One region of the Desulfosporosinus sp. genome, then DNA from elsewhere that is predicted to be linked to it. Evidence: a T-box and tRNA genes for the amino acid it is inferred to sense, from the RefSeq annotation. Region 1 holds a T-box; the other regions hold tRNA genes.
The links. A T-box is a leader RNA that pairs with one kind of tRNA and senses whether it is charged. The one in region 1 lies ahead of thrS (threonine--tRNA ligase), so its partner is inferred to be a tRNA-Thr.
Positions count from the first base shown of each region.

Region 1 (16,230 bases):
CCTTGCCACATTCTATGCGAAAGGCACCGTCTAGAGGTATATTCCTTTAAAGTAGGTGAATCTGTCCAAAAGGCCTTTGTCATCACCGCAAAGTTACAAATAGAAAAACTACCCCACAAATGTTGGGTAGTCTTCTATTTGTTTGCTAAAATTTACATTACTCATAATTATGTCATAATAACTTATGCTATTAACTAGATGACTTCAGTTGATCGGAGTGTTTCTCTTTCTCATGTAGACTTGCATCGTATCCAAATCGAAACTTTTGATCGCAATAGGAACAGTGTACAAATTTACCATCTGGTGCCGCAACTGGCATAATAAACCACCTCCTTGCGGCGATTATACCCTAATTACAGGATATTTATACAGTAAAAGGTACTAATCAAGTTTTTTTTGCCATAAACACTTTTACTACTCCCCTCATAAAATAGTTGTGAGGTGATAAAGATGTGGCGTAGACGGATTAGGGTACTTAACATAGAATTACAATGGCTGAAACGTGACTTAATACGTCGTTGGAGGTTGGATACGCCTATAGGTGTGATGGGCATACTATTGTTGCTTTCAGCAGTCTTACTATTTGTTGTAATTGGAGGAGGATTTGCTTATATTTTCCGATCCTTTGTTCCATGGGTATCTGGTCCACGTGTCGGAGAAGTCTACTGGTATTCACTAGCTTTTGGAATAAAAGCAAGCTTTCTATTTCTACTATTTGTTGGCTCACTAATTACGTTTTGCTTACTAAAGCTAAGTGAACGACGTTGACCAACAATGAATCGTAAATCGTAATACATATCTAGCCCCCTGCAGTACTTAAAAAATGTGAGTCTATTTCTTGTTTTATGCAGTAGCTAAGGCTCGTAAGGTATTAGATATTGATCTCTATTTCTATTAGAGGTTTATATTATTATTAGAAATTATTAAGTTTAATAGAAATATACTGTAAATAGTTCTAAGTTAAGATAAAATAAAATACAAGTTTAATACAGACTCAGTAAAATGTACAAGCTAAGAATAGACTAAGAGAGAAACTACTACTAAAAAATCCTACGACTTCCGTGGTAAGTATAAGTTGCAAGCGGACAATCTGTCTATTATTGTCGTATCTCTCTTCTTGCATAGGTAACCATTCCTATGTTAAAATTTTATGGGTTAAGAAAGGGGTTGAATCTGTGGATTTTTTATCTGGAGTTACAGGTACTCAGATATTTAATGTTATCATGCTACCAGTTCAAATTATTATTATCTTTTTGACCTTTTACTATTTCATTCTTTCGATGTTTGGGCTATTCCGGAAACAGGAACTTAAAATACATACATCAGAGAAGACCTTTGCAATAGTTGTTGCGGCTCATAATGAGGAGGCCGTTATTGGCCCATTAATCGAAAATCTTCTTCAACTTGATTATCCAAAGAAATTATACGATATCTTTGTTGTTGCAGATAATTGTACGGATAGAACTGCCTTGATAGCAAAAAATACAGGTGCAATCGTCCATCGGCGGTTTAATACGGAAAAGCGCGGCAAAGGATATGCGTTGGAGTGGATGTTCCATCGTTTATTTAATATGGAGCGACAGTACGATGCGATAGTAATTTTTGATGCTGATAACCTCGTTAAGGAAAACTTCCTGTTTGAAATGAACAGTAAGCTTTGCCAAGGGCATAAAATTGTTCAATGTTATTTAGACTCTAAAAACCCATTTGATACTTGGGTTACCAATACTTTCTCTATTGCGTTTTGGGTAACAAATAGAATGTTACAACTTGCAAGGTTTAATACTGGGCGTCTCTCTAATGTATTAGGTGGAACGGGCATGTGTATTTCTACAGATGTTTTAAAAGAATTTGGCTGGGGGGCTACATCATTAACTGAGGACCTTGAGTTCAGCATGAAAGCGTTATCCCACGGTATCAAAACGACCTGGGCTCACGATGCGGTGGTTTATGATGAAAAACCATTGACCTTTATCCAGGCTTGGAACCAAAGAAAACGTTGGGCTCAGGGACAGGTCGACGTAGCAGGACGGTATTTCTTCCCCTTAATTATTAAAGGAATACGGGAAAAGAAAGTTATGTATTTTGATGCAGCTATACATCTTTTTCAACCTGCACTTGTAATGATTGCTACTTTCTTTATGTTGACTAATCTGATAGATGCTTTTCAACCGGAATACACCCGGGTATTCACTTTAGTGATGCCGTGGACGGGATGGCAAATCTTATCCGCTTTTCAATATCTTTATCCAGTAGCGGCATTGGCACTTGACCGTATACCCTGGCGTGCCTATGTAGGGCTTATTCTATATCCTATCTTCATTTATAGCTGGATTCCAATCGTGTTTTTAGGATTTATCAATCGTAAAGATAAACAGTGGTCACATACTAAACATACTCGCTCAATTAGTATTGAAGAAGTTATTGTAAAACAAAAAAAAGTATCATCGAATTGAGCGAAGCGGTGTCTATACAATGTAAAAGTATATTTTTTAATGTAGAAAAAAAAGGCTTTGACACATCGCTGTTTTTTGTGTATACTGATAATCGTCAGTTCTCGGGTGATTAGCTCAGTTGGTAGAGCGCCTGCCTTACAAGCAGGATGTCGGCGGTTCGAGCCCGTCATCGCCCACCAATCTAGATATCCGAAGTTTGACATACGAGATTTGAAAGATTCTCGGATAAGACTTTGAGATAGAGGCAAAGTTCGTATTTTGAACTTCGTACCTCGAACATCGAGTTGGGCCCCGTGGTGTAGTGGTCAACATGCCTGCCTGTCACGCAGGAGATCGTCGGTTCAAGTCCGATCGGGGTCGCCATTATCGATATTCGAAGATCGTGATTCGAGCTTCGAAAGGTGAAGGTAAAACTTCTTCGCTAATAGAGCTTAGAACATGGATCTGAGAAAAGAACCCTAAAGAGGAATACCTGAGTTCGAATATTGAATTTCGGACCTCGTACCTCGATAAATGCCTCGGTAGCTCAGTCGGTAGAGCAGAGGACTGAAAATCCTCGTGTCGGCGGTTCGATTCCGTCCTGAGGCACCACGCGGGTGTAACTCAGTGGTAGAGTGTCACCTTGCCAAGGTGAAAGTCGCGAGTTCGAATCTCGTCACCCGCTCCATAATAATTTGGCGGCATAGCCAAGTGGTAAGGCAGAGGTCTGCAAAACCTCTATTCCTCAGTTCAAATCTGAGTGCCGCCTCCAATCAATTTGCCGATGTGGCGTAACTGGCAGACGCACGGGACTTAAAATCCCGCGGACTTAACATCCGTACCGGTTCGATTCCGGTCATCGGCACCATATGGGTTTGTAGCTCAGCTGGTTAGAGTACCGCGTTGACATCGCGGGGGTCGGAGGTTCGAGTCCTCTCAAACCCACCATATGAAAAAGGTAATTTTAAAATAAATGTGTCTATTGACAAGAGCTGATTTTACCCATTGATTTAGGTCAATGGGTAATTTAATTTTATCAAGATGTTATATGTACTAAATTTATTGTGGAGTCATTTATACATTGGTTGTTTAGAATACTTGTAGCAAGATTAGAAATGCTATAGTGGCAGGAATGTCCCCATATATCATACTTAGGGTAAGGTGGTGGTTCTTATGAATTCGTTTTGGCAAGGCAAGGCACCGATTTATGAAGCGCTTCTCAAATACAAATCAATGAGAGTAGTACCCTTTGATGTCCCAGGGCATAAGCAAGGCAAAGGAAACCCAGAACTTACAGAATTCCTAGGCGATAAATGCCTCGCAGTAGATGTCAATTCCATGAAACCACTAGACAACCTTGTTCATCCGGTCTCTGTAATCAAGGAGGCGGAGGAGTTAGCAGCAGATGCTTTTGGTGCTAACCATGCCTTTTTTATGGTTAATGGCACCACCTCAGCCGTTCAAGCGATGATTATGAGCGTATGTAAACAAGGCGAAAAAATTATTATGCCACGAAATGTTCATAGAAGTGCCATTAATGCGCTTATCATTAGTGGGGCAATCCCTGTTTATGTTAATCCAGGTGTTAATAAAATGTTAGGAATACCGTTAGGTATGTCTATAAAGGATATAGAAAAGGCTATTGCTAAAAATCCAGATGCCAAAGCAATTTTCGTTAATAATCCGACTTATTATGGTATTTGCTCGGATTTAAAGACCATTACAGAGCTTGCACATCGTCATAATATGTATGTCCTCGTAGATGAAGCACATGGATCACATTTTTACTTTGGCGACAATCTACCGATCAGTGCCATGGCAGCAGGAGCTGATATGGCAGCTGTAAGCATGCATAAAACAGGCGGATCCCTGACTCAAAGTTCCTTTTTATTAAAAGGCACACGTCTAAGCACTGGCCATGTACGACAAACAATCAATCTTACCCAAACTACTAGTGGCTCCTACCTTTTGCTTTCTTCCCTGGATATTTCCAGACGCAATTTAGCCTTAGCAGGGAAGAGCATCTTTGAAAAAGCCTCTGCGCTTGCTAACTATGCGCGAGAGGAAATCAATAAAATTGGTGGATACTATGCTTTTTCTAAAGAACTAATTAATGGAGATTCAGTGTACGATTTTGATCACACAAAGCTCTCTGTTCATACAAGAGAAATAGGTCTGGCAGGAATTGAGGTTTACGATATCCTCCGTGATGACTACGGAATTCAGATCGAGTTAGGTGATATTGGTAATATTCTAGCTATCATTTCCGTTGGAGATCGTGCACTCGCGTTGGAACGTCTAGTATCTTCGCTCTCTGAAATAAAAAGACTATATATGAGGGATAAAAAGGGAATGCTTGATCATGAGTATATTAATCCAGAGGTGGTAATGACACCTCAGAAAGCATTTTATGCAGATCAACATTCTGTCCCTATCAAGGAGAGCACAGGGTTTATAAGTGGGGAGTTTGTCATGTGTTATCCACCAGGTATCCCTATCTTGGCACCAGGAGAGCGGATAACAAACGAAATCATTGATTACATCGCCTACGCTAAGTCCAAAGGCAGTTCCCTAACAGGTACAGAGGATATGACAATTGAGAACATTAGAGTTGTGGAGGAAGTATAACATGGAATTATGGTATACAGAACAGCACACAAACAACGTTCGTTTTTCTATCAAAGTGGAAAAGCCTCTTTATACAGGTGAGAGTGAATTCCAAAGGATTGACGTTTTTAACTCTAAAGAATTTGGTAACTTCTTCACCTTAGATGGTTTTATGATGATCACAGAAAAGGACGAATTTATCTATCATGACATGATTGTTCATGTGCCTATGGCTACCAATCTCAAGATTAAAAATGTTTTAGTCATTGGCGCGGGAGATGGCGGAACAGTAAGAGAGCTGACGCGCTATAGTTCCATCGAAAACATTGATATGGTGGAAATCGATAAAATGGTTGTGGATGTGTGCAAAGAATACTTTCCTCAGACAGCCTGTAAGTTAGACGATCCAAGAGTACAGCTGTATTTTGAAGATGGACTGAAATTTGTTCGCTCCAAGGAAAATTCTTATGATCTAATCATTGTCGACTCTACAGATCCCTTCGGACCGGGAGAAGGGCTCTTCACGAAGGAATTTTACGGTAACTGCTATAAGGCTTTAAAGCATGATGGCATCCTCGTCAATCAGCATGAAAGTCCTTATTATGCTGATGATGCTAAAGCTATGCAAAGGGCTCATAAACGGATTAGGCAATTCTTTCCGGTTTGCAGGGTTTATCAGGCGCACATTCCAACCTACCCCTCGGGTCACTGGTTGTTTGGTTTTGCCTCTAAAACCTATGACCCAGTAACTCACATAGATGAACAGGCATGGAATAGTCTTGGGATTAAAACAAAGTATTACAATACAGAAATCCACAAAGGATGCTTCGCCTTGCCTAACTATGTATTAGAGCTTCTAGAAACTGCTGGAGATTAATCAACCAAGTCCTATGCATGTCGATGGGGGACGGTTCCTTTTGACACGAAACTTTCGTGTCAAAAGGACCGTCCCCTTGTCATGTCTGATAAGAATGAAAGATTGCGTTTTTGGAAATATTAAGGAATGTAGAGGCGTTTTTAAAAATTAAAAGTGCTAATAGATTGGCCCAACCGAAATATGGCTTAAAGAAGGTCATATACATTACTATGGAGGGGTGCCAGTGGAACATTCCGTACAATTAGGGACGCAATATTATCGGGAGAGTATCTGTGCACGATTACGAGAACTGCGTGACCAAGAAGAACTTCCCTTTCAAATTATAGAGCACCAGCAGGGAAAACGTTGGATTATCCAGTGTCAGTTTCAAGATTCTGCGTTGGAAGCAACAGAAGATGAAGGTATGGTTCAAAAGATTCACCGTTACTATTTAGCTAATGCCTTAGCAGAGACAATTTTGCATCATTGGGAAAAAGACCACGTTGTTCAGATGCTAAAGAAGAGACATTATTTAAAACAAGAAAACTGGCAATTGTTACTTAACAAGGCTTTAGACTATTTGAACCAAGGGCTAGGGCAAGTCCCGGGATATCGTGTTAATCGCAAAACAAGCCTAGTTACACAGATATTAGGTTGCTTGGATCGTAGTTCTGTATTTGACATCGAAGGGTTTTTGCGGTTTCGTGCCCATGACTATAAGAACGAAGTGAATAAAGCGGTTGAATTTGCTATTGATGAGTATGTCGTTGAAAAAGAGTACTCAGAATTTATTCAACTTCTAAAACACTTTGTAGATAGTCAAAAACCAAAGTTAGAGTATCTTCATGTTGGAATGACGCCGCAAGGTAAGTTTCATCTTTATAACAACGAAGGGGCTAAAGTAACCCATCAGTTTCTAGAAGACTACCAACTCGATAATGTCCATGAACTAGGGTATGAGGATTTATTGGTCAGTGCACTTATTGCTGTTGCGCCCCGGGAAATCACATTACATATCCGTTACGAAGGGTACAAAGATACGCTTGAAACGATTCGAGATGTTTTTGGAGATCGTGTACATGATTGTCAAGGATGTTCCTTGTGTGAAAAGTTTTGACAGATAAGAGATTTGTTTGCTATAATAAATAAGTTCCTTATAATTGTGTATATAAAACTTGGACTTACCTTCTACGACCCTGTCCTCGAAGGTGTTAACTCAGGGGAGCGAAGACGCGTCTTCGCAGGGGTTAGCTTATCGTAAAAGCCACAGGCGATGGACATGAATGGCTAAGTATCCCTGTAGCTAAAGATGGCGAGAAGTATGCAATAAGGAATCTATTAATAGGTTGAGATTATAATGAAATATATTGTGCAAAAATCGTTGAAAGGGATAGTACCCTGAACTGATATCGTGTAAGAGAGGGAATGCCAAAGGCTGTAAGCATTTCTCACGAGCGGCAAGGAGAAAACCACCCTTGAGTGTTAGGCTGAAATGAGTAAGCTTAGCCGTACCCCGCGTTAAGGGAAATCGAGTGAAAGGGGTTTTAATAACCTTTCAATTGGGTGGAACCACGGGAGTAAACTCTCGTCCCTACTAGGGACGAGGTTTTTTTATTTTGATGAATAGGGAGTGATTTCGGTGATTAAGGTTACTTTAAAAGACGGCTCAATACGCGAGGTAGAACAAGGAACAACTATAGAAGAGCTTGCAGCCTCTATCTCACGAGGATTAGCAAAGGTAGCTGTAGCCGGGAAAGTCAATGATAAGATGAAGGATCTTTCCTATCAGCTTACAGAAGATGCAGCGGTAGAAATCGTAACCATAGATAGTGATGAGGGATTAGATGTACTAAGGCATTCCACGGCACACTTGATGGCAGAAGCGGTAGGTAATCTATTTCCGGGGACAAAGTTTGGGATCGGACCGTCCATCGCTAAAGGATATTACTATGACTTTGACTCGGAACATGTCTTTACTCCGGATGACTTAGCTAGTATAGAGAAGGAAATGAACCGTCTCGTAAAGGAAAAACATGAGTTTAAACGCAGAGAAGTCTCTCGAGCTGAGGCACTAACCCATTTTGGGGAATTGGGTGAAAAATATAAGGTCGAACTCATTGAAGGTCTTCCGGATGATGCAACAATTTCGATGTACACTCAAGGCAGTTTCACTGACCTTTGCGCAGGGCCACACCTGCCTTCCACGGCAAGCATTAAAGCCTTTAAACTTATGAACTTGGCGGGTGCGTATTGGCGCGGTAGTGAGAAAAATAAGATGCTTCAGCGAATTTACGGAACAGCCTTCGCTAAAGCGGCAGATTTGGAAGATCACCTGTTTAAGTTGGAAGAAGCAAAACGACGTGATCATCGTAAGCTCGGGCTAGAGCTCGATCTATTTAGCTTACACGATGAGGGCCCAGGGTTCCCGTTTTTCCACCCTAAAGGTATGATCTTGCGGAATGCCCTCGAAGATTTCTGGAGGCAGGAACATCGTAGGCGTGGATATCAAGAGATTAAAACTCCAATAATTCTAAATCGTTTGATGTGGGAACAATCTGGTCACTGGGATCATTATAAAGAAAACATGTATTTTACTAAAATTGACGAGCAAGATTTTGCAGTTAAACCTATGAACTGTCCAGGTGGTATGATCATGTATAAGACCAAAATGCGCAGTTACCGCGATCTACCGCTTCGAGTGGGGGAGCTGGGACTTGTGCATCGACATGAACTATCAGGTGCTCTCCATGGATTACTCCGGGTTCGAAACTTCACTCAGGATGATGCGCACATCTTTATGCTCCCATCTCAAATTAAGGAAGAGCTTATTGGAGTTATTGAACTAGTTGACTATTTCTATAAGATCTTTGGCTTTGATTATCATGTTGAATTATCGACCCGACCTGAAGATTCCATGGGTTCGGATGAGGATTGGGAAACAGCGACCAAGTCTCTTCAAGAAGCCTTAGAAGAGAAAGGTATAGACTATAAGGTTAACCCCGGCGACGGGGCCTTCTACGGTCCTAAAATCGATTTTCATGTACAGGATTGCCTCGATCGGACTTGGCAGTGTGGAACGATTCAACTTGATTTTCAAATGCCCGAGAAATTTGACTTATCCTATATCGGAGAAGACGGACAAAAGCATCGTCCAGTGATGATTCACCGAGTTGTTTATGGAAGTATTGAACGGTTTATTGCTCTTATTACAGAGCATTACGCGGGAGCATTTCCTGTTTGGCTGGCGCCTATTCAGGTTCGTATATTACCGATTAGCGAGCGGCATCACGATTATGCTAAATCCATCGCTACTCGCTTCAACGAACTCGATATCAGAGTAGAAACGGACGAACGTAAAGAAAAGATAGGGTATAAAATTCGAGAGGCTCAAACGGAAAAGATTCCGTTTACCTTAGTAGTCGGAGATCAAGAAGCGGAGTCAAACATGGCTGCAGTCCGAAGGTACGGTCAAGGTAATGCTGGAGAAAAGATGACGATTGATGAGTTTATCCTTCTTATTCAGGAGGAAATTAAGAGTAAAAAAATCCTCAAATCGAATCTCAAAGAAGATTAGATTATGCAGAGGGGCAATCCATGAATTGCCCCTACCTTTCTGAGTAGATAGAGGAAAACAATTTACAATAAAAGGAATTGACAAGAGCGGTCTTTTGATGTAAGATATTCAAGTCAAGCAGAAGCCATCCGCTTCTCACCTTACGGCAAACGTCGGTAAGGTATCTTCTGGTCCTGAGCTAGTATTTGCTCGCGATTGTTTAGAAGACGGGTGGTATACACCCGTCTTTTTGTTTTAGTTTGATAGATTTTTAGGAGGTGGTTTCTTATTAGCAAGGACTTAAGAATTAATGACGAAATCCGCATTAGAGATGTTCGTCTCGTCGGTGAAGAAGGAGAGCAACTTGGGATCATGGCAACTAGGGATGCTTTGAGCCTGGCAATCGAGAAATCGTTAGATTTGGTCGAGATTGCGCCGACGGCTAAACCCCCGGTCTGTAAGCTAATGGACTACGGTAAATACAAGTACGAGCAAGCTAAACGTGACAAAGAAGCTCGTAAAAAGCAGAAAAGCATGGAAATCAAAGAAGTTAAATTGCGTCCGAATATTGAGGACCATGACTTCGAAACTAAAGCCCGTAATGCCCAAAGATTCCTTCAGGATGGGGATAAAGTCAAGGTGACGATCATGTTCCGCGGGCGGGAAGTGACTCACCCTGAGTTAGGCAGAGCTTTATGTATAAGACTTGCTGAGTTTTGCAAAGCAGAGTCTACTGTAGAGCGCGAACCTAAACTTGAGGGTCGAAATATGATCATGATTCTAGCTTCAATCAAACACGACTAATAGCAAAAGGGGGATAACGCAAATGCCTAAAATGAAAACTCATCGTGGCGCAGCAAAGCGCTTTAAGAAAACAGGAACTGGTAAAATCGTCCGCATGCATGCGTTCACTAGCCACATTTTGGAGAAGAAATCTCCGAAAAGAAAACGTAATTTACGAAAATCAACCGTAATGCACAAAAGTGATGCAAAACGGATTGCAAGTATCGTAGCTTATCTATAAAACTTGAGGTAAAAGGAGGTCTTCAAAAAATGGCTCGTGTAAAAAAAGGCGTGACTAAACATAAGCGTCATAAAAAGATATTAAAATTAGCAAAAGGATATCGTGGGGGAAAAAGTAAACTCTATCGCCCAGCAAATGAGCAAGTTCTAAAGTCATTAGCATATTCTTATGCTCACAGAAAAGACAATAAGGGCAATTTCCGCAAGCTATGGATTGCAAGGATCAACGCAGCTGCCCGTATGAATGGTATGTCTTACAGTCGTATGATGAACGGCTTGAAAAAAGCTGGGGTTACTGTTAATCGTAAAATGCTCGCAGAACTCGCGATTAGCGATGCTGCAGCCTTTACTGAAGTAGTTAATGTAGCAAAAGTTCAAATCAAAGCTTAAAACGAGAGGGTGCGAAGGCATCCTCTTTTTGGCACTATCAGCCCCCCATGCCACATCGCAACACCATCAGATGATGCGAAGACAGTGTCTCCGTCGTCTGAAGCATAAGTTCAACTAGGCTGCCGCTGGCCAAGGATAGCGAGAAGGGACCGCCTTCGCCGAAGGCTTACGTTAGTCAAGTTTATATATAGATAGGGGCAATCCTTGAATTACTTCTACTTGGGGGTGGCTTAAAAATGATTGAGTCCTTACAAAACGAGCAGGTAAAATATGTAGTCTCCTTACAAAGACGCAAAGCTCGTGAGGAAGCCAATTTGTTTGTTATTGAAGGATGGCGATTCGTAGAGGAAGGGGTCCTCAGAAACGCGCCCATTAAAAAAGTTTATGTCTGCTTAGAACGTGAGCCGTTAGAATGGAGGCCATTACTTAATAAGCTGCGTGAGCGAGGTATTCCATTTGAAGAAGTGGATGAACGAGTTCTCCGTAAAATGAGTGCGACAGAAGAACCTCAAGGAATCCTAGCAGTTGTTCGTCAAAAAAACTATTCATGGTCTGATTTACATATTAATCCGGAAACAGTCATGCTTATTGTAGACGGGGTTCAGGATCCAGGCAATCTAGGTACAATTTTGCGTACTGCTTTAGCTTCGGGAGTTCAGTATGTTTGTTTAACCCAAGGGACTGTTGATCTGTATAATCCTAAAGTGTTGAGAAGTACAATGGGAGCAATCTTTTCTTTGGTCCTAATACCTGGTCGACAGCCAGAGGAGATATTAGAGTTTTGTCGGAAACAGAGATTAAGTGTCTTCATGGGAGATATTGAAGGGGTCCCAGTTTATCAGACAAAGCTATCTGCTGGTCCCCTTGCCCTTGTTGTTGGAAATGAGGGCAAGGGTCCATCTCAAGCGTTTAGGGAGGCAGATATCCAGCGCATTACAATTCCTATGGCCCAAGACGTAGAATCCCTTAACGTAGCCATGGCTACAGGAATTTTACTCTATGAAATTGTTCGCCAAAGGGGTTTCTTGTAAAACATAGAAGGAATATGCTATAATTTCTGCAGAACAATTAATAAACTTTTAGTTAAGATAATGCGATGATCAGGTTAAAAGGTGTATTTTCTTCTCAGGGAGGCATGGCCACAGATTGTAAGCCAGCTAAGAAGGTACCCACCTCCTAAGGTTTTCAAATACTTGAGAGGTTAAATTTCTCCTGGGAGTGGCCTATTGATTTGTAGGTAGGCCCGGTTTCCACCGTTAAAAGGAACTTAAGTGTGGCTTATAACCAAACTAGGGTGGTACCGCGAGAATAGACTCTCGTCCCTTTCCAGGGGCGGGAGTTTTTGTGTTCTGTCTGGGACAAGTGGGGCAAGTGTGGGACAAGGAACCTGTCCCCTTGTCCCAGAGAAAGATTTGGAAAGGGTGATTTGTTTGAAGAGTGAGATACTACGCATCAGAGAAGAGGCATTAAGAGAACTAAGCGAGTTGGACAGACCAGAAGCACTACAAGAGCTTAAAGTAAAAGTCCTTGGTAAAAAGGGGTCTTTAACCGCTATGCTGCGGCAAATGGGAAGCTTAAGCCCCGAAGAACGACCCATTATGGGGCAGGTCGTAAATGAGGTCCGCAGCCAACTGGAACAAGCCTGGGAAAAACGTAGTGCAGAGCTAGAGAGGATAGCTCTAGAGCAAAGATTAGCTACAGAACGAATCGATATTACATTGCCAGGAATCCGTGTTCATCGAGGACATTATCATCCCCTTACCCAAGTCATCGAAGAGATTGAAGATATCTTCTTAGGGATGGGTTTTCAGATTGCAGAAGGACCGGAGATAGAGTCGGATTATTATAACTTTGAAGCGCTTAATCTTCCGAAGGAACATCCGGCTCGTGAAATGCAAGACTCCTTTTATATTACAGAGGAGATTTTGCTTCGAACTCAGACCTCTCCAGTACAGATTCGAACCATGGAGAAGCTCCATCCTCAACTTCCTGTAAAAATTATTGCTCCAGGGAAAGTCTATCGCAATGACGATGATGCAACTCATTCCCCAATGTTTCATCAAGTAGAAGGGCTTGTTGTTGACCGTGGAATCCGAATGTCAGATCTCAAGGGAATTCTACTTAATTTCTCTCGCGAGATGTTTGGTGAGTCTAGAGAAATTCGTTTAAGGCCGAGCTTTTTTCCTTTCACTGAGCCGAGTGCAGAAGTCGATGTTTCTTGTATGCTTTGCGGAGGATCAGGGTGTCGTCTCTGCAAAGGAACCGGTTGGATAGAAATATTAGGATCAGGCATGGTTCATCCGAAGGTTTTAGAAATGGGTGGATATAATCCACAGGAAGTCACAGGATTTGCCTTCGGAATGGGAGTTGAGCGCATTGCCATGCTGAAGTTTGGTATCGAAGATATGCGGCTCTTATTTGATAATGATTTACGATTCTTGCAACAGTTTTAAGGGGGAAAGGGCATGAAAGTCAGTTTAGAATGGTTGAACCAACTAGTTGATATAGACCAGAGTGCAGAAGAGTTGGCAGAAACTCTAACCCGTGGTGGTATTGAAGTTGAGGATGTCGAGAACCTAAATAAGGGGTTCGAAAAAGTAGTGATCGGCGAAATAATCAGTTTGACAAAGCATCCCGATGCAGATCGATTGTTGGTTTGTGTTGTGAATGTGGGTCAAGAGGAAATAACGATTGTCACTGGCGCACAGAATTTGCTTAATGGAGATCGTATTCCAGTGGCCTTAGTAGGAGCAACCCTTCCTAATGATCTTTCCATCCGAAAGTCTAAGCTTAGAGGGGTCGTTTCACAAGGGATGCTATGTTCGCGAGAAGAGCTTCTGGTAGATGATACGGTGGGATTAGATCGAAGTGCAGATGGAATTCTTATTCTACCCTCCACGGCTCCGATTGGAGAAAACTTTGGTCACTATTTAGGACGTGAAGATAGTGTCTTAGATTTGGAGCTCTACCCGAATCGCCCAGATTGCTTGGCGATGGTCAATGTTGCTCGTGAAGTTGCATCTCTCACTCGGAAGAAACCTCATTTGCCGAAGTGGGCGGAGCCAGATCAAGTGCTCTCCCTTCCAATCGCCTCCGATCTTCGGATTGTTATCGAAGACAATGATTTATGTTGGCGTTATGCTGGATTAGTGGTTGAAGATGTCCATATTGAACCCTCTCCAGAGTGGATGCAACGTCGGCTTAAAGCTGCAGGAGTTCGTCCGATTAATAATATTGTTGATATTACGAACTATGTTATGTTGGAAATGGGACAACCGTTACATGCCTTTGACAGGGATAAGATTGAAGGGGATGTTCATGTCCGACCAGCTTATCCAGGAGAACAACTAGTGACCTTAGATGGGGTTGAGCGCACACTTCACAAAGATGCCCTGCTAATTGCAGACGACCGTCAAGCTCTAGGTTTAGCCGGGGTAATGGGTGGGCTAAACAGTGAAGTAACGAAGGATACAAGACGCTTAATGATTGAAGCTGCTCATTTTGCACCAGTTAGTATCCGTCGGACAAGTCGCCGCCTAGGTCTTAGGTCGGAGGCTTCGAACCGCTTCGAAAAAGGAATCAATGCCTATGGAATCGCAGCGTCTTTAGGGCGAGTTTGTGATTTACTACAAGATCTTAAGGCGGGACGTCCGGTTTCCTTCGTGGATGAAATCAAAAATCTGCCGACCCGTCGTCAAGTTATACTATCTACGGAGCATACGTCGACGGTTTTAGGAATCGAACTGGGAGTATCCGAGATCCAGCAAGTGATAGAGGATTTAAACTTCGAGTATAAGGAAAGTGATGGATTATTTCAAGTTGAGATTCCCACCTATCGTTCAGATCTTGAGATTGAAGAAGACCTTATGGAAGAAGTTGCGCGTTTGATTGGTTATGACCGAATCCCAACTACTCTTCCACAAGGAGATCAGACTCAAGGCAGGAGAACTCCTGAACAAGAGTTTCGTCGGCGGTTACGTAAGACGTTCACCCAGTCTGGGATGGATGAGGTGATGACTTATACGTTTACTCGCGCAGAATCAGATGCCCAATGGGGAAGTGCAAAGCATTCGATTCCCTTGCTTAACCCATTGCGTGAGGAACTTGGGGTAATGCGTACCACTCTTATACCAGGACTCCTTGATGTAGCAGCACGGAATGTCGCACGTCGCAATATGGACGTAAGTATTTTCGAAATTGGAAATACGTATTGGGGAGACGAGCATCCTTTGCAGAAGCTTCCTCGGGAAGAATTGAGAGCAGCTGGGGTCGCAGTAGGGAAGAGTGAGAGACATTGGCTTGAGCAACCGGTTAGTTATGACTTCTACTATCTCAAGGGAATTTTGGAAGGACTTGCCCTCGAATTTGGGCTTAAACTAGAATATCGAGTCGCTGAAAGCCAATCCTTGCTACACCCAGGCCGTTCAGCAGACATTTATGTTGAGAATCAGTATGTTGGTTTCCTTGGCGAAATCCACCCTTCATTAGGAAAAGAATGGGGACTTGACCGAGCGGTGGTTTTCGAGTTAGAATTGGCACCCTTGTTTGCGCGGATCAGACAAACTGTACGCGCCCATTCCATCCCGCGCTTTCCGGCAATACAAAGGGATATGGCCCTTGTCGTTGCTGTAGAGACTTCAGCTGAAGCAGTTATGGCCAAAATGAAAAAGCTGGGCGGAGACTTATTGCAGCAAGTCGAAATATTTGACGTGTATACCGGAAACCCTATACCCGCAGGTTACAAAAGTTTGGCATTCTCACTACGTTATCAGTCCTTAGAACGAACGCTGACAGATGAGGAAGTAAATCTACTAAATTCGCGTATTTTAGAGGGAATTCAGCAGGAATTTGGCGCGGAACGGCGAAAATAAAGACAAGCGAGTGACGCGTACAAGAGAGCGAGGAGAAAGTGTGGCACATGAACCAGTCAAAATCACCGTTGAGATTTTTGGAGAAAAACATGTGGTCCGCGGTGAAGGAACAGCACTGTATATTCAAGGTTTAGCGCATGAAGTTGATAAGAAAATGCGTTTGATCGCTCAACGGCTCCCTCGCTTGAGTGTTCACCAGACGGCGGTACTAACTGCTTTGAATTTAGCCGATGAACTCGCTAAGCTTCGAGAAGAACAAGAGACCTTAATGCAATTACTTGGAGAAAAGACAGAGTAATATTAGGTAGATATGAAAAAAAAGAGGGCGTCGCTAAAGCTACTTCAGTTAAAAGTAATTTGCGATGCCTCATTTTTTATTATAAACCGTTGGTCAATACCTAATCTTTTACTTGTTGACTTGGCTTAAACAGAAACTTTTTCATTAGAATTCCCGCCAAAAAACCAGCAAACCCTGAACTTAATGCGAAAATATAA
Region 1 is NZ_JABZFS010000057.1:14,170-30,399, reverse strand. Features, by position in the region: gene HGJ98_RS12305 (hypothetical protein) at 191-319, opposite strand; gene HGJ98_RS12300 (hypothetical protein) at 451-768, shown strand; gene HGJ98_RS12295 (glycosyltransferase family 2 protein) at 1,176-2,456, shown strand; tRNA gene HGJ98_RS12290 (tRNA-Val) at 2,560-2,635, shown strand; tRNA gene HGJ98_RS12285 (tRNA-Asp) at 2,744-2,819, shown strand; tRNA gene HGJ98_RS12280 (tRNA-Phe) at 2,972-3,047, shown strand; tRNA gene HGJ98_RS12275 (tRNA-Gly) at 3,049-3,123, shown strand; tRNA gene HGJ98_RS12270 (tRNA-Cys) at 3,133-3,207, shown strand; tRNA gene HGJ98_RS12265 (tRNA-Leu) at 3,216-3,303, shown strand; tRNA gene HGJ98_RS12260 (tRNA-Val) at 3,307-3,383, shown strand; gene HGJ98_RS12255 (aminotransferase class I/II-fold pyridoxal phosphate-dependent enzyme) at 3,609-5,063, shown strand; gene speE (polyamine aminopropyltransferase) at 5,065-5,919, shown strand; gene ytxC (putative sporulation protein YtxC) at 6,143-7,015, shown strand; T-box leader at 7,271-7,494, shown strand; gene thrS (threonine--tRNA ligase) at 7,538-9,472, shown strand; ribosomal protein L20 leader region at 9,582-9,711, shown strand; gene infC (translation initiation factor IF-3) at 9,740-10,255, shown strand; gene rpmI (50S ribosomal protein L35) at 10,278-10,475, shown strand; gene rplT (50S ribosomal protein L20) at 10,505-10,864, shown strand; gene HGJ98_RS12220 (RNA methyltransferase) at 11,101-11,895, shown strand; gene pheS (phenylalanine--tRNA ligase subunit alpha) at 12,295-13,317, shown strand; gene pheT (phenylalanine--tRNA ligase subunit beta) at 13,330-15,735, shown strand; gene HGJ98_RS12205 (cell division protein ZapA) at 15,776-16,033, shown strand; gene HGJ98_RS12200 (hypothetical protein) at 16,134-16,230, opposite strand, start outside.

Region 2 (6,681 bases), on a different contig from region 1:
TTTGCAAATTCGGCAAGTAAGGTTAGTTCCCATTTTGGAGTGGGTAAGAACGGCGAAATCCATCAATATGTCGATCTTAAAAACCATGCATGGGCCAATGGTAGCGTCAATAAACCGAATTGGCCTTTGCTTATTCCTGAAGTTAATCCGAATTATTACACCGTTTCAATTGAACACGAAGGAAAAAGTGGAGAGGTAATGCCGGAAGCGCAGTACAAGGCAACACTGGCTTTACATCGATGGTTAGTTGGAACTTTGGGGATACCGGTAACGAAGGATACTATTATCGGGCATCATAGGATTGATTCTATAAATAAATCAAGGTGTCCAGGAACAGAATTTCCTTGGGATCGACTATTTATGGATTTGCAAGGAGGAAGTGACGCGTTGAAAGTAGCAGTGTTGTTATATACGAAGGAGGATTTTTGGGCGGGTTATGATGTCGCTGTGAAAAATGGTAACTGTGCTATCTTTGTTCGTCCGGCAGATCTCTCAGTGCCAGCCGAGGCCAAGGGCGCTCAGAAACTGATCGTTGTCGGCGGACCAACGACCCATCATCCTAACGAAGTGCTGCTGAGTGGAAATGACAAATATGAAACCGCTGCTGAGGTGGCAAAGTACCTAGGTTAAAAATTACTTCCTATTATATAGGGCAATATTTTAAGCAGGTCACTATGGCCTGCTTAGTTTAGTTTCTCTTCGATAATGAGAGTTTAACAAAAGGTTTAAAAAGGAGCTACCGTTATAAGGCAACCCCCTTGTCCAACATTATGACTACGCTTTTATCATGACCGTTTAACATATAGAGATTATAGTAAACAAAATGGTTTAAAATAAATTTAAGGGTTATTAGCTATCTTGTTTATCCATTCTGTTGCAATATTATGAATGTCCTTTTGTGACCTCTTGTTATCATCCTCAACTATTACTTTGAGGTTCGGAATAATAACAGATAACCCATAGCTCGGAATTGTGATTCTAAGAGGTTCAGGCATATCGATACAAAACAGGTTTTTTTCACTATTATAGTGTTTATCTACCTGCAGTAGAGAACTGGTTCTTTTAACATTATAGACTGTCGATTTTAAATCAGCCTGAAGCCTTTCTATATATGATGGTCTATACATATCACGAGTGATTTTTACCACGGAACTTCCAAAACTAGTATTCATCGATTTCCCTCCTCGCTTGAACGCTACTTTAGCATATGTTAATATCCAGCGTGGTGTTAGAAAATTATGGAAAAGCCCTAGAGCTTGTCACGTTTGTCCTTATCATTGCGTAGATTATAGTATCCCAAGAGAGAGGAGGGGCTTAGATGGCGGGTCAAGGTCAATGCCCACAAGGTTGTTGTACTGGTAATGAAATACTGTGTATTTCTATTCCATGTCCAATATCAATAGTTCTATTAGGAATTAGCTTGCAACTTGAATTGCCGTGTGTCAGATTAACATCTCAACAAGTGTTAACTGGTACCCAGGCTGCCCAATCAGTTAATGCATTGACTGGTATAATAGGTGCAGTGGGTAATATTCTGCCAACAACATAAAGATTAATTTTTAACCCAAACTAGTATCCCGAGAAGGCGGAGCAATCCGCCTTTTTCATAAAAACCAGGCTAACATTTATGAGGGCGGATGACTTTTGGTAAAACAACGTTAGTTAATAATTTCTAACGACAAGTGTTATGCGGTAGAATATATCCGAGACAAATAATCTTCGCTAAAAGATGACAAATGCGAAAGTTAAATAAGTTTACCTGAACCTAGAAAGGTATCTATACAGTTGGTTGAAAATCCTTCCTATTATATAGGGCAATATTTTAAGCAGGTCACTATGGCCTGCTACATTTTTGGCGAAGTGAATAACCAATAACATTCAAAGAACCGCATAAATGAAAAATATACCCAACGTTGGTTGTTTAGTTGGAGCTGGTGATGGGAATCGAACCCGCAAGCTGAAAACAAATCAACTACTCTTCCAATCGAGCTGCACCAGCGTGTATTCTGTCAAGAGTATTAAATAATTCATGTCTAAAATAATAGGGTTAGTAAGAAGCAGGTAGCTAGGCCTGCTTTTACATTTTGAGGAGATGTCTAAATAGACATGCAAAACCATTATAGCGATTACATTAGTCTTAACTTAGAACCCTTATGAGAACTACAGAGTAAAGAATGCAAAGTGAAACGCAAATCTTCAAGGTCAAAAGGTTTGGGAAAAAAGCATTTCACATGGCCTTTCTGGATAGCAGTCATGAGAGCTTTGTCTTGAGTAGAACCACTCATTACGACAACTTGCGTCTTGAGACGAAGTTGTTTAATTTTGTTTAGAGTTTCGATTCCACTTAAACCAGGCATTTTTAAATCCAAGAATGTCAGTTTTGGTTTCTCTTCTATAATAATTTGTAGAGCTGTATATCCATCGGATGCCTCTTTAACGCGAAAACCTTCCTGAGATAAAAATTCAGACAGGAATTGACGTACACCATAATGATCATCTACTACCAAAAGAATATCTTTACTCAAAGAAAATCATCCCTTTTCTATATTAAATGAGAAAGACCTATACTTAAGTAGAAGCCAAACTTATCGGTGGGAACCCAATTATTAGTGTGCACCACTAGAATACTTCGTTCTATAATACGGAGAATCCTCTAAAAATTCCATATAATTATCTAAGTATTCTGAATACATTAGCAAATGGTTCCTTGGCAAACTATTCCATTGATATCCTTACACTATGTGGTTATAATATAGAACATAGGTTCGGTGTATAACCAAATGCATGTACTGGGGGTAGGTTAAGTGAACGATGTTTGCGCCAATTGTAATCGAAAGTCTTATTGTCTTGAGCCCTGTGAGGCGTGGTTAATTGCCCATAATCAATGTCCAGTATGTCGGAATAAACTCATTCATGTGGGTGGCTGTACGGAATGCATCACCGGGGATTGGGCAAAGTGTGGTTAATATGAGAATAGTAATGGATCCTATCGAAATGATTGCTTGGTTTGATATTCCAGGCATGCCTCGACCCATCCGCTTTCGGCATCATGGTAATGTCGTGAAAGTTGAGATGGTTATTAGAATCTCTGAAGAAAAGCTTGCGGGGAATCGTATGAAGGTTTATGAGTGCCAGAGCAATATTAACGGTCAGATGCACCGGTTTGAGCTTAAGTATGAGATAGGTACGTGTAAGTGGTTTCTGTATAAGATTTAATTTAGATAAAAACCCCCAAACGCTTTCAAGCAAATGAGGGTTTTCGATTTTTTCCTTCTTACCAACCTTGCGAATTTGGGTATTTATTACTGCCATGGCCAGGGAGTACCAAGCCTTAACCCAAACCCAAGTAAAGCAGCAACTATTATAACTATTAAAGCTACCATTGGTGTAACCCATTGAGCACGAGAAGCTCTTGGAACACATTCAACCGAGCCATCAGGATAATAAGTGCAAATTTTATCTGGAAAATAGCAAATAGCGATTTGAGTTTCTTCATCAAAAAAACAATACATAGCGACACTTCCTTTTCTTATTTGAGTGGGAACCTGTCTGCTATATTTTATGCGTTTGTCCATTAATGGTTCTGATCAATACTGTCCCCCCAGGATGGACACCAATCGATAAAATCAATATATTGAAGGCTTAATTAGCATAGATAATTGAAGCAATAACGAGTAATCGGAAGTTCATTGTTATTGTTAAAAACACGAAATAACGCAAGAACGAAAACGCATAGATCGGTCGTAAAGCCTGATTTTTGCGTTTTTTGATGTTTGGATTTGGTTTTAACTTTACATAGTTGTAGTTATCGGACTCAAGCGCGAAACAAAGGAAAACTATTCCTTGATGGAGAAGTATATTCCGAAAACAAGGGAGGTATGTAAGTATGGACTATCAAAACATGACTGCACCCTGTGGATTGGACTGTTTTAATTGCCCCGTTTATCTGGCAAATAGCAATGAAAAACTGCGGGAGATGGTTGCCGCTGGGCTTAATGTTCCACTAGAGAAAGCCGTTTGCCACGGCTGCCGTAACGAAGCTGGAGTAATTGCCGCCATTGGTCGAGATAAGCCTTGTTACGTATATCAATGCATCCAAGAAAAGGGGATTAGCCTTTGTTGCGATTGCTCTGATTTTCCCTGTGACTACTTGCATCCCTACGCTGATCAAGCAGCCCAGAAGCCGCATAATACTAAAGTGTTCAATTTATGTCTGATAAAGAAGATGGGGTTGGAGAATTGGGCTAAGGAAAAAGCTAGAAATGTCAAAGAGACTTATTATAAAGGTAAACTGAAATTGGGTGACTAGCAGATTCACGGCAAAATGACGAAATGGTATGAGGAGATAAGCGTGTTAAATAAGGGTAGGTACATATTGAGGCGAATAATAATATGCCACTAGTTGGATAACGGGAAACAAGTCTCTAGTAATGGTTAGAGGTAGCAGGATGTTCAGTGTGTTAATACTTTGCGATTAACAGCTTCAGGAATTTTTTCAAGCCATCCGTTCTTAATTAGTAAATCTGCCCCATCCTTGGCGATTCTAAGTATATCCGCTATTAGTCTAGCATAAGTTGCTACAATATCTTTCCTCATCATTCTCGACAGACCTGTGCCTAAAGCGTTAAGGATATGGGCAACTATTGTTGTGGCATGGAATAAAATTAACCGGTCACTAAATGGTGACTCTCTTGAGTCAGTAACACGATAATCTAATATTTCGGGACTAGGTAAACCATCCTGTTCTAAGATCGGACGAAGTATATTAATATGTTTCTCGGCTAATTTTGCACCTTCGTTGAAAAAATCCCTAATTTCCTCAGAATTTACTACTTGAGCAAATCCCAATTTCAATGCTTTGTATATCACTTTAATTTCCAAGATAGCTAATATATTGCTAATTTCTAAGGCGTTTAAAGTTCTATTTGTACTAAAAAAAGAACCATAATAGGCCTTGTCATGAACGAATTCTACTCTATCTGGGACAGCAATATACGGTGTTTTGGGATAGACCCCTTTTGCTAGGAGAACATCATCGGCCTTTTTGATGGTTTCTCTAGAACCGTCAATAAACGTATAGAATAACTGTCGGATATCCGAACGTGTTGATTCTGCATAGGCTAAATAATGATTTTGAAAAATGTACTTTGTCATAAGTTTTGTGTACAAAACCCAATAGGTTTCATCAAATAATTTCGGAGCTGTAGGATTGATATCCTTTTCTCCAAATGCTTCTGGTATAGGGTGTTGAATTAAGTTGAATATATTTTCAATCCGCGTAATATTTTCGCTAGAAAGCTCCAATGCAGATTGGATAACATTAAGGTAATCAGGGTCTTTTATTGTAGTAACAATATGTTTTTGAAAGCACAATGCCATACTTTCAGCCATGTAAGTTGACCAAAGGTGATTGATCTCGGCTACCGTCGGAGGAATATCAACTAAATTATGTTGTAGCAGACTCGAAGGGACCTGCTCGTATAGATTTTGGTTTGCTTGTTCCATATTACAGACTCACTCCCATTTTCGCTTTGCTTTCCTTATTATGATGTAAACATAAGATATTTATTTACATCGTAATAATTATACTTGCTTAATAAGAAGTTACATGCTGCCTATTGGTTACAGGATTAATTAATCATAATTAAACTAGTACTAGTAATGAGGGATATCAAATTTCTGCTAATGCTTAATACTGCTCAGTAAGGTTTTAATAGCACCAGATTCCTTATTGACTGGAATGACTGGTGCTATTGTCATAACGGTCATTATAAGACTCAAGGAACAAAATAAAGGAAAATTATTCCTCGATGGCGAATAGGTTTCTGGAATTTATTGTGAAGGAGGAGGTAATTGATAAAACTTTTGGGGCACGACAAAGTAATTATTCGTTTTATAAGTCTATATAGTTTGGGTTTAGCATTATTGTATATAAGTTGGACCTTAACCTATTTCTTAATACCTGAAGGTGTTTTACGAGAAGTTTCGATCTTTACCAAATTAGCAGGAGATTCTGCAGCAGATACAATGGGACGTGAATTCATGCAAATCTTTGGTGTAAATCTTATCGGCTCGTCATTTATTATTTTCGGAAATTATATTTTGCGTGTAAATAAATTTCCCTTTGGATATCTAGTGCCACTAGCATGGATGATTATGTACGGTGCAACTTTAGGTACGAACTCGTTCTCTATTGCCTTAGAAAAAACTATGGCTCCTACATTGGCTGTATTTTCGCGAAGTGGACCATATGAAATGATGGCAGGGGTACTATTAGCTGTAGCTACTAATTCAATCTCAGTTAATAAATCAGAGAGTTTCTTTTCTAAGTCAAAACCAGTTCCTAACGATGAACGAGTGCCTATTACAAAAGAGCAATGGGCTGCAATAGGGATTGCTATCTTGATACTTTCTGGGGCAGCTTTGCGTGAAGCGTATATGATTATAAATTTAGTATTTAATACTAGTGCTATGTCGTAACAGTCATTATCGAACACTAGGGCGTAAATACAGGTAAATTCTTCGTCGATGTATGCACCAAGAAAAGGGAATTATGCAAACAAGTTAAAAAATGCAAAGCTTCAAGGAGGATCCGTTATGTTCGGTCCGATAGTAACTGGTATATTGTTTTCTTTAATTATGATTGGTATTAGTCTGAAAAAACCAAATGCAGCGCGAATC
Region 2 is NZ_JABZFS010000074.1:24,875-31,555, forward strand. Features, by position in the region: gene HGJ98_RS16510 (N-acetylmuramoyl-L-alanine amidase) at 1-630, shown strand, start outside; gene HGJ98_RS16515 (hypothetical protein) at 840-1,172, opposite strand; gene HGJ98_RS16520 (hypothetical protein) at 1,319-1,549, shown strand; tRNA gene HGJ98_RS16525 (tRNA-Thr) at 1,927-1,999, opposite strand; gene HGJ98_RS16530 (response regulator) at 2,127-2,525, opposite strand; gene HGJ98_RS16535 (hypothetical protein) at 2,872-3,216, shown strand; gene HGJ98_RS16540 (hypothetical protein) at 3,303-3,575, opposite strand; gene HGJ98_RS16545 (DUF3795 domain-containing protein) at 3,887-4,309, shown strand; gene HGJ98_RS16550 (DUF3231 family protein) at 4,453-5,505, opposite strand; gene HGJ98_RS16555 (hypothetical protein) at 5,854-6,480, shown strand; gene HGJ98_RS16560 (hypothetical protein) at 6,598-6,681, shown strand, end outside.
Region 2: it encodes a tRNA-Thr, which carries the amino acid that the T-box ahead of thrS (threonine--tRNA ligase) is inferred to sense. The anticodon was not compared.

Region 3 (9,083 bases), on a different contig from region 1:
CTTGGCGGCTATATTGGTTTTCTAGTAAATTAATCTTTTTCTACAATACTAAGAATTTCTGAAACATCACAACTATTGACTTCCGAAAAGTCCTTTCTTAATATTTTCAAGGCGATCCTCTCGTTATTTATTTCCTCAGATGTTCGCATACCCCTTTTTCTTATGAAAGGAACAGGAGGACACCACCCTTGTAATGCGTGCTGAAGAAGAAATAATCCAACTGCCCCTGTTATAAGGAACCAGTATTTGCTATGTTTTAAGCCTAATAATGTACTTACCATAACAATTGATGCTGCATTTGCTTCGAGAAATCTCTCAGTATCCCATTCTGAATTTAGCTTTTCTATTTTATCCGTCAATACTTGATTGCTGCTATGCTTATAGGAGTCTAAACGTGCAATTGTGTGATGCCGTATCTTAGCATTATCTTTTGGATGGGTATTAAGGAATACTCGTTTTGTTGTATGTGGAAATATGCTATTATTCATATGGTTCATAATCCTCACTCTCCACATTAAATCTTGGTATATTTCAACTAGAGGAACCAAAGAATAGGGAGTTCTGAATCTGTCGCCTGCCCTATGTATAGATTCTTTTTTCACCTTGAACCTTTTGTATTTCCGTTATATCTTGTGAAACCTCAATCGTCCCAGCATAATTACCGTTTTCATCACGCAAAGCAAAATACTGAATATAAACGTATTTTTCCCCTAAGTGCAACCAGAAGTTAGCAGAGTCTTTCCGTCCGCTGCGAAAGTCCTCCAGAATCTTTTCCACGATATGTACACTGTCAGGTGGATGGCAGTTTTTCACCTCACGCCCAATAATTGCCTTGCTGCGCTGAAAAATTCGTTCTTTGCCAAAGGTAAAATACCTTACGGTGTCCTGTTCATCTACAAAGGTAATGTCGACGGGCAGGTTATTGAGAAGAAGGTTTAATTGTTTCTGGGTAAGCACTCCTGTCTCAAAGGGAATCTCAGCCTCTGCACCTCTAGATAAATTGTCGGATAGAGGAGTCTGATTTAGGGAGACTGTTCTTTCCGCAGTAATAGCAGGTTTCCAGCCAGTATCCGGCTCTACCAGATATCCTATCTCCTCACTTTGCTCTGCCACCTCTGCCCATTCCTGATCAGTAAGAGTATCAATGCACATGGGAAACATAATATTCTCTTCTTTGTAAATCATATCTGTGATCATTTTTATAGCTGGTCGGGCCGTTCTTTCAATAGTCTCCTTAAGTTCCTTCACGTTTGGCTGTTGATCCCTTAAAGTTTTACTAACTTCTTTCAAAAGTGCACGGATGTCATCGTGAATTGCCCACATTACTTTCGGCGGTGCGTTTACTCCGTGTTTCTCAAGGTAAGCAAACAGAATGTTCTCTTTACGACTGTAGTGTTTCTCGATTTCTAATAATTGCTCATGAAGTTGCCGCCACTCAGCCACATGGTTTTCCTTAGAGGCAAAATCATTTTGGCTCAATTTTGCAAAAAGCTCATTCAGTGAAGTCACTATTTTTTCTATCTTTCTATTTTCCTTTTTAAAGGTATGAACCGGATGTCCAGCTTGCTCTTCCTGCACAACTTGGTTATTTAAACCTTCTTCGAAGACCGCTGCATGCACATCACACAAGGATTTAATCTCCAGCTCGGATAACCCTTCTTGGATTAATTCTTGTTCCAACTGAGTAATTTCTGTAGCCCCTACATCGCTCAGCAAGTCCTTAAATCTCTCTCGCAATTCGTCTGGATTTGCTTGACGGTGGATATCCCGGATGATCTCCTTGAGCTGTTCTCGGCGTTCCTTACGAATTTCTAGTGGATCTTCTTCGCCTGGCACATGAAAACCTTTTGCGGCCAGCTTGCGTCTGGCTTCTTCTAAGGGTACACCATGCCGTTTAAGACCTTCTAAGACGGGTAATTTACGTCCCACCGTTTTTCTTAGAATAGGATTTGCCGCTCCTTCTAAGCCCATATCAAGCAAAATCGGGATCAGCTCAGGATATTCCTCGGTAAGATCATATAAAGAACGCGTTAAGTCAAGGATTGGTTTACTCAAAACTCTACACCCTTTCTGATCGATTAATTTATTCAGACTATTCTATAGCATTATTTGCAAATATCCTGAAATTAATCAAACAACTGACTTAACTTTTCTGCTTACTCTATAATCACCCTCCAAACATCTAAGGTAGGTAGATATAACTCAAGAAAAAGTCAATGCAAACTTTTTCACATCATTTAAAATAAGGGCATTTACTCTCTCTACATCCATGAGGGTGACGTGAACTGTGGGTACAAATAATCTCTTGACTCGGCGAAGACAAAGAGACTTTAAGATAGGATTGTGCCAATGTAATGCCCTCATTAAGGGCAGTCCAAACAAAGTTTTTACAGCAGCAAGGACCTGTTTCGTTGGCGATTTTTCCAACAATTCTTGCGACTACTTCCATTGTTTTCGCTGTTTCTTGATCTTTCGAACAAGCAGCACCTAAAACGATACTAAAGCAGGCGCCCATGGCTGGAACAATTCCACATACCCCTGTTAGTCCACAAAATCCTCCGACAGCCTGTCGCTTGGTCCGAATCAGAACTTCAATAATCTGTTCATCTGTAACCATAGTTGTTCCTTCGTTCTTAAGGGCTGCCATAAAAGCGCCTGCTGCTATCCAAGCATTCTCACAGCCGAGCATGGGGACATTTTTCTGGCCCATTAAATCCTTGGCTATTTCCAAGGGATTTGTAGTCTTACAACTCAATACGTAATCTTTTACAATATCAAAAAGCCCTTTCCCGTGACATTCATCACATATGTAGTGTCCATTTGGACAGGAAATGTTACCCATCTCTTTTTTACCACAATGGAGGCAGGTTAAGTCTCGTCCTGAATTGAAGTAATCTAATTGCCCTCCACAGATCTGGCAGTTCTCAGTCTTGGATTCATTGCGCTGACCAGCACTAGAAATCGGTCCTCAACAACCAGAGGCAGAACTGTTATTATTTATATTCTGAATTAGGTCAATCACACATAATCCTCCCCAATATCAAATAGTTTCTTTGAAATCACAAAGTAATTTTTTAAACGATATATTTCTTAGGATATTTCTACATTATTGATTGATTAACCTGCTTTTAATGGACTAAGCTATCCTCCTCTTGCCTGGAATTATCACCCCAAGAATATCCTGAGATGCGGCGGAACCAAAAAAATAGGACAGCTAAAGCTGCCCGGGTGAGATATTGGCATAATCAAGGATGACTAGCATCAGTATTTTCATTTGTAGGGACATCCGTCTTTTCCGAGATTACTTTTGTTTTTGGAGTAATGATTCCTGGTTTAGGAGTATTTCCTTGTGGCAAGAAATTTGTGTTGTTGCCTTTACCTAAGGTGGCCATGTTTCTTATCTCCTTTACAATCAATCTCAAGTTAGGTTTCCACAAAAGGCAGAATTCTAAAACGTTAATTAATCCCATATTTTACAAGAATTTTATTAGTTGTTTTGGGCCAAATGAGACCATTCGTTATGACTATGGTATACTAGCATTAGGGAAGTAGAGGAATGCGTTACAAAGCACTACGGAATCCAAAAATCAACCTCGATATAGGAGTTGCTTCACTTTGATAAAGTATTATAACCGTAAAACTAAATCCTATGAAATTGAGAGGGTAGCCGGAGAAAAGGTTTTAAATTGGACCTACTCCTCCCCTCTTGGTATGAGTCTTTTAGAAGCTTTTATAAAGAAACGAATGTGTTCAAGCCTCTATGGAATGTATTTAGACAGAAAGATAAGCACTAAGAAGATAAACCCCTTTATTACCAAATTCAATATAGATATGTCGATTGCTGAAAAAAGATTGCAGGATTTTTCATCCTTTAATGACTTTTTTTATCGTAAGTTAAAGCCTAATGCACGTACAATCGCTTCTGAAAGCCACTCACTTATATCCTTTGGAGATGGGAAGCTTTTTGCTTATGAAACTATCGAATTAGAAAAACTAGTTCAAGTGAAGAATTTTACCTATAGCCTTAGAGATTTAATTAAAGATGATCGTGTGGCTGAAAAATACAACAAAGGGACATGCTTGATTTTAAGACTCTGCCCTACAGATTATCACCGCTATCATTTTATCGACAGCGGAACCTGTGAGGATACGAAAAAAATCAAAGGGGCTTACTACTCTGTTAATCCAATTGCACTTCGAAAGATCAATAGGATTTTTTGTGAAAACAAGCGAGAATGGAGCATCTTTCATTCTCATCACTTTGGAGATGTTTTATATGTTGAAGTAGGCGCCACCTGCGTCGGCTCAATTATTCAAACCTATACCCCTAATAGATTAGTAAATCGGGGGGATGAAAAGGGCTACTTCAAATTTGGAGGATCCACAGTAATCCTATTCTTAGAGCCGGATAAGGTTAGAATTGACGAAGATATCGTTGAGCAAACCAAACTTGGCTATGAAACCTCTGTGTTCATCGGGGAAAAAATCGGGACAAAAAGCGTTTTAGATTAAAAGCGGTTCAAATAATGAATATACAAAGGGGACACTTCATCTATTCATGTATTTACCTTTTATTTCTAGGAATTAACCTCTTGACGTCAATTCATAATCTATGTAAAATAAAGCTTGTCCAAAAAACATGCTGGTGTAGCTCAATTGGAAGAGCAGCTGATTTGTAATCAGCAGGTTGCGGGTTCGAGTCCCATCACCAGCTCCATTTAACTCGACAAAAAACGTTATTGTTAAATTAAGGCTACCACCTCTAAGTTAGGTGGTAGCCTTTGATTATTTGTTTAGTGTACGCAGTAAAATAGCCTTTGAAAATAGCAAAGATGTAGTATAATGGATCGTTGGGAACATTTAGAAGAGAGGAATTATCATGAAAAATTTATTGAGGGCCAATTTAGCAATGCTTGCTGTCATAATAATTTGGGGAATCTCTTATGTCAGCATCAAAGTGACTGTTGTGGAAATCCCTCCGATCACCATGGCGCTTATCCGTTTCGTAATAGCCTCCTTGCTGCTCGGAATAATTATCCGCAGAGTTGAACCCCAAACTAAACTAGACAAGTCTGACTTCCCGAAAATGGTTTTAGGGGGGCTTTTTGGCATCACCTTATATTTCGTCTTAGAAAATATCGGAGTTAAATATACATCAGCAACAAACGCTTCCCTAATCGTTTCCGTCGTTCCAATTATTACAATAACATTGGATGTACTGTTCTTTCACGGCAGAATATCATTAATAAAGCTGTTGGGAGTTGGTATAGCCATCGGGGGCTCTTACCTTGCTGTTACTGCCAACGGCAAGGTAGAGGTAAATTCTACCCACTTTGTTGGGAATATTCTGATGGTTACTGCAATGCTATCATGGGCATTTTTTACTTTGGTTAATAAGTCTCTTCAAGTAAAATATTCAGGATTATTTTTGACGACTTACCAAACGATCTTTGGAACCCTGTGTTTTATTCCTTTGTCACTTTTAGAGTATCGCGAATGGAAGCTGTTTTCGCTAACAGCCTTAGGTAATATTTTATTTCAGGCAATTTTTTGTTCGTGTATTGCCTATTTATTATATATCTATGCCTTGAAACGTTTGGACGTGGCTTTAACAACCATCTATTTAAATCTCATTCCGGTGGTTGGAGTCCTTAGCGGTTACCTTATTCTAAAAGAAAGTGTTTTAACTATCCAGCTTGTCGGCGGGTTATTAACACTCTTAGCCATTGTACTTATTAATTTTGAGTTGGGAACTTTACAAAAAGGTCCAGTTAATAAGGGTAATCCTCGAACTGCTGGCCCCCTCAATGAAGAGAAATTGTACTTAGATTAATTTAAGATCGCAAGGATCGTATGCAAATTCACGTGGAAGAACATCTAACCGCACTACAATAAAAACTCCATTGTTATCGCAATCAACACGTACAACAGTTCCGATGGTCTGATTACACGTTACTACACGATCTCCAACTTCAAATTGGCGCTCGTTGCGTTGGAGGAATGAGCCCGTTTTTTTAGATTCACTCATAATTGCAGCCTCCCCATTTTCTAACTACAAAATAGTTAGAAGACTAAATATTTAGAATTGTTTAAATATATTTTATCATTTTATTCGAATCAAAGTCTATAGATTACCTATATGCTTTTATAAAATTATTTTAGTAATATTTTACATAAAAATAAAAAAAGACGCTTATTCAGCGTCAGTAAATATGATCAATATTTCGGCGCAATCGGAACCGGACACCGAATACCAAAAACTACATTAGGAATCCACCACAAACTTTGATACATTCACCGTTAACAAAGCTAGAGTCATCCGAAGCCAGGAATGATACTACTGAAGCAATTTCTGACGGATTTCCGACTCGCGCCGCAGGACATAACATAAGAGCCATTGTCTTAAGATGTTCCGGCATGCTCCTTGTCATCTCCGTATCAATTAAACCTGGGGCTATTGCATTAACGGTGATATTTTTGTTTCCCAGTTCCTTGGCAAGGGATTTTGTCATACCAATCATTCCCGCTTTAGAGGCACTATAGTTTACCTGTCCAATATTACCCCAAGCCGATGTTGAGGAAAGATTTACTATTTTACCGTATTTCTGCTTGCGCATCTCGTTTACAACAGCCTGACAACAATTATAAACGCTGGTCAGGTTTATAGAAATTACCGAATCCCATTGCTCAGGTGTCATTTTATGAAACATAGCATCTCTTGTGATCCCTGCATTGTTCACAAGTATATCTACCTTACTAAGTCTCTCGTAGATCTTCCTGAAAACATCAGTAACTTCAACTCTGTCAGCAATGTTACATTTTATCGGAATAACTCTTTCCCCCATAGGGTCCAATTCCTCTGCAGCTTGTTCTAGTAGCTCTTGATTAATGTCTAAAGCCACGACTGAAGCAGCACCATCCTCCAGCAGCCGTTTTACTATGGCCGCACCAATTCCTTGGGCTGCTCCGGTTACTACTGCAACCCTATTTAATAATTTTGCCAAGTTAAATTCCTCCTTAAACTAGTAACTATGCAGTCGATTTTGAGCCTTTGTTTCATTGCCGCTTAACCATTTAAGTTTAAGCTTAACTAAATAATTCCACACATTCCCAATATTTCCTGCTAGTCAACCAACATTATCAGCAGTAAAATCAAATCGTTTTTAGAAACGATCTGATTCAGTAGTTAGTCTTAACTTGAGCTTTTGTATTAGATCAAATTTTAAAATACACATTGAATGTTGTGCCTTTAGGGCTAGTTTGAACACTTATTCTTCCATTGTTTCGTGTTACTATGCCGTAACATACAGCTAATCCTAAACCCGTTCCTTGTTCTTTCGTTGTAAAAAAAGGAGTGCCCAACTTATCAAGCATATTTTGTTCAATTCCAATACCCTCATCTTCAACTACCAAAGCTACTTCAGAATTAGTAGAAAACGTTTTTATTCTTAATTGTCCGCCACGTGACATTGCCTCAAAACCATTACGAACAAGATTTAATAACAGTTGACGTATTTCCTGGATGTCGATTTTCAAATCCGGCACACTATTTAGCTCTACAGCTAATAGTTTATCATTATTTTGTGCGTCCGCTTGCATCAACGGCAACGTCGACTTAACTATGTCATTTATATTGTGCCATTCCAATATACTGGGTTTGTTTTTACTAATAGATAGAAACTCCGAGAGAATAGAATTTGCGCGATCTAGCTCCTCTATCATAATGTCAAAGTATTCCTTATCCCTTGATCCCTGTTTATTCTTAAGTAACTGCAAAAAACCTTTTACTATTGTCATGGGATTGCGTACCTCATGACTGATACTAGCAGCCATTTCACCGATTAGCTTTAACTTATCTAGACGAACCATCTCTATCTCAGTTTGTTTTCGTTTAACAATTTCTTTTGTAAGTAAGTCGTTTATATCTTGCAGTTCCACGGTCCGCTCTGTAAGTAACTCATTGGCCCTTTGCAATTCTTCCGTTCTCTTTCCGACTAAGTCCTCTAGATAATAATTGTGACGTAAATTCTGTTGCTTATATCTATAGAGTATAGTGGAAAGAAAATACGATATTACTACTAATAAAAAGGCATCCGTATAATGCCCAAAGCTCATATACGGATCGTCTAAACTAGCTGTAAGTAAAATCATAAAAGTAACACCGGATACCCCATATAAAAACGCCATAATTTTTGATCTAAAATTTAGCGTTAAGGCAATTGTAAAACATGCAATAATGTATACGTTATTTGGTCTATTTATTTCCTGAGACATCCAACCAGATATTACAGCGGAATAGTTAAGTACAAATAGTGCAAATGTAATTACACATGCTTTATGAAGGTTTGTTATTTCACTTGCAGAGTCAACTTTGACTTGGTAGGAAATAAAAAGATATATCAGTGTAACCAAACCCAAAACAACATGAGTATAAAACACATGGCAGTAAGCTTCATGGAGTGCCCAAAGACCCTTTACTTTGTTATTGTAGTCAACAAAAAGAAAAACAACGTTGGCCAAGAAAAAGACAACAGAGATTTTTCTGGACATATTAAAATTATCCCAATTTATTATCCTATTTAAATCATTTTCTTGACCCTCAATAATAGGTTGTGACTGAAACAATTCCATGCGATAAGCTCCTATCCATCATTTGCACCAATTGGAACAATTACCATTCAAAATGTGCATTAGAAGATCATGTTCGAATAACCTGTTTTTCTTAATATTCGATCCATGTCATAAAAGGAAGTCATCATCACTGAACAAATAGTTACATTTACAAATTAATTTTATATTATCTTCCAATCTCTGTCTACCATAATTTTCCTAGATTTATATATAATTCTTTCTATTCAGACATTTTTGAAGCTATTTTGAATTAGTTCTCATCTTAGTAAATGGGGTGCGGAACAAACTTCTCAGGTAGCTAAATACAATAGACCGAATATGATATACCATATTCTCCCTTCTTGTTGAATCATGCGGAGGTGATTAGATAATGTCCTTTGATAAAATGAATATGTATTGGACTCAACAACCCATTATGCCAAGGCCTCAGGGGAATCCAGGATGGAATCAGG
Region 3 is NZ_JABZFS010000067.1:605-9,687, forward strand. Features, by position in the region: gene HGJ98_RS14915 (DUF2892 domain-containing protein) at 30-602, opposite strand; gene HGJ98_RS14920 (DUF438 domain-containing protein) at 580-2,055, opposite strand; gene HGJ98_RS14925 (DUF5714 domain-containing protein) at 2,234-3,019, opposite strand; gene HGJ98_RS14930 (hypothetical protein) at 3,246-3,392, opposite strand; gene HGJ98_RS14935 (phosphatidylserine decarboxylase) at 3,616-4,512, shown strand; tRNA gene HGJ98_RS14940 (tRNA-Thr) at 4,642-4,717, shown strand; gene HGJ98_RS14945 (DMT family transporter) at 4,880-5,833, shown strand; gene HGJ98_RS14950 (hypothetical protein) at 5,825-6,028, opposite strand; gene fabG (3-oxoacyl-ACP reductase FabG) at 6,261-7,004, opposite strand; gene HGJ98_RS14960 (ATP-binding protein) at 7,216-8,631, opposite strand; gene HGJ98_RS14965 (hypothetical protein) at 9,002-9,083, shown strand, end outside.
Region 3: it encodes a tRNA-Thr, which carries the amino acid that the T-box ahead of thrS (threonine--tRNA ligase) is inferred to sense. The anticodon was not compared.